2 regions of the Streptomyces sp. 11-1-2 genome follow, and region 2 is predicted to be linked to the other one. Evidence: riboswitches for the same ligand, from Rfam matches in the RefSeq annotation. Region 2 holds a riboswitch; the other holds the start of a gene.

Region 1 (3,378 bases), 2.9 Mb from region 2:
GCCGTGCGCGGAGGACGGGATCAGGCAGACGGTGCGCCGGGTGTCCCCGTTGGCCCGGTGGTAGGCGCGCACCGCGAGCAGCCCGGCGAGCTCGCCCTGGGATCCGGCGTTCGGCTGCAGGGAGACCTTGTCATAGCCGGTGACCTCGGCCAGCCGCTCCTCCAGCTCACGGATCAGGGTCAGATAGCCCTGGGCCTGCTCGGCCGGTGCGAAGGGGTGCAGCGCGCCGAACTCGGGCCAGGTGACCGGCTCCATCTCGGTGGTCGCGTTGAGCTTCATGGTGCAGGAGCCGAGCGGGATCATGCCCCGGTCCAGGGCGTAGTCCCGGTCGGCCAGCCGCCGCAGATAGCGCAGCATCGCCGTCTCGGAGCGGTGCTGGTGGAAGACCGGGTGGGCCAGATAGCCGTCGTGGCGCAGCAGGGCCGCGGGCAGCGCGTCCGGCGCCGCGGCGTCCAGCTCGTCGACGCCGGGGATCCCGGCGGCGTCGCCGTTTCCGCCGTCCACTCCGAAGGCGGACCACACGGCCGCAAGCTGCGCACGGGCGGTGGTCTCGTCGCAGGCGATGCCGACGTGGTCGGCGTCGGTCAGGCGAAGGTTGACCCCGGCCTCCCGGCCCGCGGCGACGACCTCGGCGGCCCGGCCCGGCACCCGTGCGGTGAGGGTGTCGAAGAACGCGCCGTGCACCACCTCGACACCGCCGGCCCGCAGCCCCTCGGCGAGCACGGAGGCGTAGCGGTGGGTGCGGCGGGCGATCGCCGCGAGCCCGTCCGGGCCGTGGTAGACGGCGTACATCCCGGCCATCACGGCCAGCAGCACCTGGGCGGTGCAGATGTTGCTGGTGGCCTTCTCCCGGCGGATGTGCTGCTCACGGGTCTGCAGCGCCAGCCGGTACGCCTTGTCGCCGTCGGCGTCCACGGAGACCCCGACCAGCCGGCCGGGAAGGTTGCGGGCGTAGGCGTCGCGCACCGCCATGAAACCGGCGTGCGGTCCGCCGAAGCCCATCGGGACGCCGAACCGCTGGCTGTTGCCCACCGCGATGTCCGCGCCCAGCTCACCGGGCGAGGTGAGCAGGGTGAGCGCGAGCAGATCGGCGGCGACAGTGACGACGGCGCCCAGCTCATGAGCGCGCTCGATGACCGGGCGCGGATCGCGCACCACGCCGGAGGCGCCCGGGTACTGCAGCAGCACACCGAAGACCCCGCGCTCGGCGATCTCGTCCGGAATGCCCTCGGCCAGATCGGCGACGACGACCTCGACACCGGTCGGCTCGGCGCGGGTCCGCAGGACCGCGACGGTCTGCGGCAGGCAGTCGACGTCGACCAGGAAGACGCCCTCCTTGACCTTGCCGACACGCCGCGACAGCGCCATCGCCTCGGCGGCCGCGGTGGCCTCGTCCAGCAGCGAGGAGCCGGCCGTGGGCAGCCCGGTCAGATCGGCGACGACCGTCTGGAAGTTGAGCAGGGCCTCGAGCCGGCCCTGGGAGATCTCCGGCTGGTAGGGCGTGTACGCGGTGTACCAGGCAGGGTTCTCCAGCACATTGCGCAGGATCACCGGCGGGGTGTGGGTGCCGTAGTAGCCGAGGCCGATCATCGACGGCAGCACCTGGTTGCGGTCGGCGAGTCCGCGCAGCTCGGCGATGACCTCCGGCTCACTGCGGGCCGGGGGCAGGGCATGCAGCGCCTCGGTGCTCTTTATGACCTCCGGTACGGCGGCCTCGGTGAGCTCGTCCAGCGAGCCGAAGCCGACCTGGGCGAGCATCTTGGCCTGCGCCTCGCCGTCGGGGCCGATATGGCGCTGCTCGAACGGAGTACCGCGTTCCAAGTCGGAGAGTGCGATGCGATTGGCGGTCATCTGCGGGGGCCTCCTGGTCTGTAACGACCGGCGAGGGGCACCACGGCGCGGGTGCCCGGACGGCCTCCCCCTCTGTCATCTCAACCTGAGAGCTTCACCGGCCACATACCGCCTGACCGGTTTTCACCGTCGGTGAGGAGGGGTTCCGGAGCTCTGCTCGCCCGTGGCCCGCCCTGCTTTCCAGAGTGACCTCACCCGCACGGTACGTGTGCCTGAGAGATTCCGGGGAGGGTTTGCTCCTTCGGCGCCTCCGACAGCGTCGGCGGAGGACTCTCCCGCACGGGGTTTACAGCCACAGTCAGCGTACCAGCGGTTCTACCGTGGGGGACGGTCGCCGGCGTTCGAGTGGCCGAGCGCGGCGATGTGGCTTTTTGTAGGTATCAATGGTCACTTGCCACCTGTGGGAGAGAGCGTGCAGACCGATATCGACCCGCGGACCCTGATCGGCCGCAAGGCATTCGACCGCGAGGGCTCCAAGATCGGCACCGTGGACGAGGTCTATCTCGACGACGCGACCGGCGAGCCCGAATGGGCGGCGGTACGCACCGGGCTGTTCAGCCGGGACGTCTTCGTACCGCTCGAACCGAGCGAGGTCGTCGGCGACACCCTGCGGGTGCCGTACGACCGGGCGCTGATCAAGGACGCCCCGGACTTCGGAGTCGGCCGCCACCTCTCCCCCGAACAGGAGTTGCAGCTCTACCACCACTACGGACTGGACGTCACGGGCTGACCTTGCCCCTGAGGCTGGGGCTGGCCCTGGCCCTGGCCTGGGGCCGGGGGCTGCATGTGGCCCTGCATGTGGCCCGGGAGCTGCTCGCGGCCCAGGCCGTGGCCCTGCATCTGGCCTGGGGCCTGACCCTGCTCGGGTCCGCCACCCGGTCCTGGGGCCAGCCCATCCGGGCCCGCGGCCAGGCCGCCTGGTCTCGCGGCCAGGTCATCCGGGCCCTCGATCTGCTCTGGATCCGGGGCTATGGCCTCCCCCGGGGTCATGCCCGTGGTCCCCTCCCGGCCCGTAGTCCCCTCTACGGCCAGGTCCGTGACCGCCTCCCGGGCCACATCGGGCTCCGGGCCAGCGGCGTCTTCCGGGGCCGAGCCTGCGACCTCCTCCGCGGCCGGGTCCGCGTCCAGGTCCGGGTTCGTGACCGCTTCCCGGGCCACTCCCGGGACCGGGTCCAGGTCCGAACCCGCCTCCCCGGCCACATCGGGGCCCGGGCCCGCGGCCTCCCCCGGGCCCAGGTCCGGGTCCGCCTCCCCGGCCACGTCCGGGCACGGGCCCGCGGCGTTCTCCGGGACCGAGCCTGCGACCTTCCCCGCGTACGGGTCCGGGTTCACGGCGTCCTCCGGGACCAGATGCGCCTCCGGGCCCGGGTCCACGTCCGGAGCCCCGTCCGCGTCCGGGATCGCGTCCGAGCCCGGGGTCCCGTCCTCGTGCGGTCGTAGCAGCGGCAGCGGTTCGGTCGGCTCCAGTGCCGGGTCGTCCACGGCGAACGTCCGCACCCGCCCCGGCCGCGACCACGGCTCCTCGAA
Region 2 (3,378 bases):
CCAGCCCGCGATCACCAGCTTGGGGCGGTGCTCCTTGGCCAGCCGCTCGACCTCGTCCATGTCGACCAGACCGGTCTCGGCGTCCACGTGGTAGGGCACCACGTTGTAGAGCTTGCCGGAGAAGTTGATCTTCATGCCGTGGGTCAGATGGCCGCCGTGCGCCAGGTTCAGCCCCAGGATGGTGTCGCCGGGGGAGAGCAGGGCGAACATCGCGGCCGCGTTGGCCTGGGCGCCCGAATGCGGCTGGACGTTCGCCGCCTCGGCGCCGAAGAGCTCCTTCACCCGGTCGATGGCGATCTGCTCGACCACATCGACGTGCTCGCAGCCGCCGTAGTAGCGGCGGCCGGGGTAGCCCTCGGCGTACTTGTTGGTCAGGACCGAGCCCTGGGCCTCCATGACCGCCGCCGGAGCGAAGTTCTCCGAGGCGATCATCTCCAGGGTGGACTGCTGGCGGTGGAGTTCGGCGTCGACGGCGGCGGCGACATCCGGGTCGAGCTCGTGCAGGGAGCTGTTGAGAAGCGACATCAGGGTCCCGATCGGAAGAGGAGGGTCAGTTTTCGGCGAAGGCGGTGTACGCGTCGGCGGAGAGCAGCTCCTCCGGCTCGCCCGTCACCCGCACCTTGAACAGCCAGCCGCCCTCGAAGGGGGCGGAATTCACCAGCGCCGGATCGTTCACCACGTCCTCGTTGATCTCGGTGACCTCACCGGAGACCGGCGAGTACAGGTCGCTGACCGACTTGGTGGACTCCAGCTCACCGCAGGTTTCACCGGCGGTGACGGCGGAGCCGACGTCCGGGAGCTGGACATAGACGACATCGCCGAGCGCGTTGGCCGCGAATTCGGTGATGCCGATCGTCGACACGCCGTCCTCGTCGGCGGCCGACAGCCACTCGTGCTCCTTGCTGTAGCGCAGCTGCTGGGGGTTGCTCATGGTCCGATTCTCCTGGATACGGGGGAGTGCTTGGGAAACGGGTCTTAGCTGGTGGGACGCGACGCCGGTGGGTGCGGTGCCGTGGGTGCGGTGCCAGCGGTGACGCCGGTGGGTGCGGCGCCAGCGGGGTGTGACGCCTGTGGATGCGGTGCCGGCGCCATGTGGCGCCGGTGGATGCGGCGACGGTGGACGCCGTGCCGGTCCATGTGATGGCGCCGGTGGGGCGTGACGCGTTGCGGCGGGACCGCTCAGCGCTCGCGGCGGTAGAAGGGGAGCGCCACGACCTCGTACGGCTCCCGGGTGCCCCGGATGTCCACCGAGACTCCCTCGGTGCCGGGCTTCGCGTACTCCGGGTCCACGTACGCCATCGCGATCGGCTTGCCCAGCGTCGGCGAGGGTGCGCCCGAGGTGACCTGGCCGACCTGTGAGCCGTCGGCGGCCACCACGGCGTATCCGGCGCGCGGCACCCGGCGGCCCTCGGCGACCAGGCCGACCAGGGCGCGGGGGCTGACGGTGTCCGCCTCGCGGGAGGCGGCCTCCAGGGCCTGGCGGCCGACGAAGTCGCCCGGTTTGTCGAACTTCACCACCCGGCCGAGCCCCGCGTCGAAGGGGGTGGTGTCGGTGGTCAGCTCATTCCCGTACAGCGGCATGCCCGCCTCGAGACGCAGGGTGTCCCGGCAGGACAGACCGCAGGGCACCAGGCCCACCGGGGCCCCCGCCTCGGTCAGCGCCTCCCAGACCCGCACGGCGTCGTCCGGCGCCAGGAACAGCTCGAAGCCGTCCTCGCCCGTGTAGCCGGTGCGGGCGATCATGGCGGGGACGCCCGCGACGGTGTCCGGCAGTCCGGCGTAGTACTTGAGCCCCTCCAGGTCGGCGTCGGTCAGGCTCCCCAGGATCCCGGGGGACTCGGGCCCCTGGACGGCGATCAGCGCATAGGCGTCGCGGTCGTCCCTTACGGTCGCCTCGAAACCGGCGGCCCGCTCGGTCAGCGCGTCCAGTACCACCTGGGCGTTGGAGGCGTTGGCCACGACCAGGAACTCCTCGTCCCCGAGGCGGTAGACGATCAGGTCGTCCAGGATGCCGCCCTCGTCGTCGCAGATCATGGTGTAGCGGGCGCGGCCCACGGCGAGCGCGGACAGCCGGCCGACCAGTGCGTGATCCAGGGCCTCTCCGGCCTGCGAACCGATGAGAGAGATCTCACCCATGTGGGAGAGATCGAAAAGCCCGGCGCGGGTGCGCACCGCGGTGTGCTCGTCGCGCTCGCTGCCGTAGCGCAGCGGCATGTCCCAGCCGGCGAAGTCGGTCATGGTGGCGCCGAGCGCACGGTGCCGTGCGTCCAGCGCGGTGCGGCGTGGGGTGGGCGGGGCGTCGGTCACGATTCAGGCTCCAGGAGATCGGGGTCGCGCGACGGCGAGGACGTACGACAAGGACGCGTGCGTCCTCCCCATCTGTCATCGGAACCTGAGAGGTTCGCCGTGACGCCCGTAAGGGGCCCGGCTTGCACCTTGGGTGGAGCCGCGCCCGCGGCTCGCTTTTCAGATCTGCCTCGTCCACGCGGTATCGGGGCCTGAGAGATTCAAGGGAGGACTTGCTCCTTCGGCGCCCTGGACACCCGGCACGACTGCCGGTGGCCAAGGACTCTCCCGCGCGGATTCAAGCGGCCGGTATGGAGTTGCGCGGACATCATCGCATGTGTGGCCGAGAAAGGAAGCCCCGATCGGGGCGGCTCCGGCCGGATCGGGCAGAGGCAGCCTTGATGGACATTACCTTTTCTTGACACTCTGCGGGTACGAGCAGCGTTGACCGACCTGGGAGGACGATCACGGTGCATGGGCAGGGAACATACGAGACCGCGCAAAGGCTCCTGCCGGCACGGCGTGGCCGCGTCCCCTCCGGGTCGACGGCCGTCCCGGGGCGGCGCATCGCGGTGCACGACCTGCGCGGCCAGCCGCGAGGCGGCGGCGCGGACCCGCGTGAGCTGCGCTTTCCGGTGGGGGACGTGCTGGTCGCCTCCGGGCTGCCGGGCGCCGGCAAGAGCACGCTGATCAATCGGACGGTGCCCCTCCTGGACGGGACGGGCGCGGTCGTCATCCGGGTGGACTCGCAGAACACCCGGGAGGCGTGGGAGCGCCGGATGCCCGGCTGGCTGCCGTACGCGCTCTACCGCCCGCTGGTCCGGTACGCCCACTACGCCGGGCTGCGCCGGGCGCTGCGCTCGGATGTGAGCGTCGTGGTGCACGACTGCGGCGCGCTGCCGTGGGTCCGCCGCTGGCTGGCCCGGGACGTGCGGCGCCGGGGCCGCAGCCTCCACATGGTGCTGCTGGACGTGGACGCCACGATGGCCCTGGAGGGCCAGGCCGCCCGTGGCCGCGGGGTCTCCGGCTATGCCTTCGGCCGGCATCGGCGCGCGATGCGGCGGCTGATCGCGGGGATGGAGGAGGGGCGGC

Evidence for each region. Region 2 has a riboswitch for glycine ahead of gcvT (glycine cleavage system aminomethyltransferase GcvT). Riboswitches for the same ligand answer to the same signal wherever they lie in the genome.
Region 1: it holds a riboswitch for glycine, as region 2 does, so the genes downstream of both, gcvP (aminomethyl-transferring glycine dehydrogenase) here and gcvT (glycine cleavage system aminomethyltransferase GcvT) in region 2, are expected to answer to the same signal.

Annotation. Positions count from the first base shown of each region.
Region 1 covers NZ_CP022545.1:10,482,623-10,486,000, reverse strand. The annotation lists gene gcvP (aminomethyl-transferring glycine dehydrogenase) at 1-1,851, opposite strand, end outside; glycine riboswitch at 2,042-2,139, opposite strand; gene CGL27_RS44880 (PRC-barrel domain-containing protein) at 2,264-2,581, shown strand; gene CGL27_RS44870 (DNA polymerase IV) at 2,557-3,378, opposite strand, start outside.
Region 2 covers NZ_CP022545.1:7,580,728-7,584,105, forward strand. The annotation lists gene glyA (serine hydroxymethyltransferase) at 1-525, opposite strand, end outside; gene gcvH (glycine cleavage system protein GcvH) at 551-931, opposite strand; gene gcvT (glycine cleavage system aminomethyltransferase GcvT) at 1,180-2,307, opposite strand; glycine riboswitch at 2,477-2,587, opposite strand; gene CGL27_RS32700 (AAA family ATPase) at 2,757-3,378, shown strand, end outside.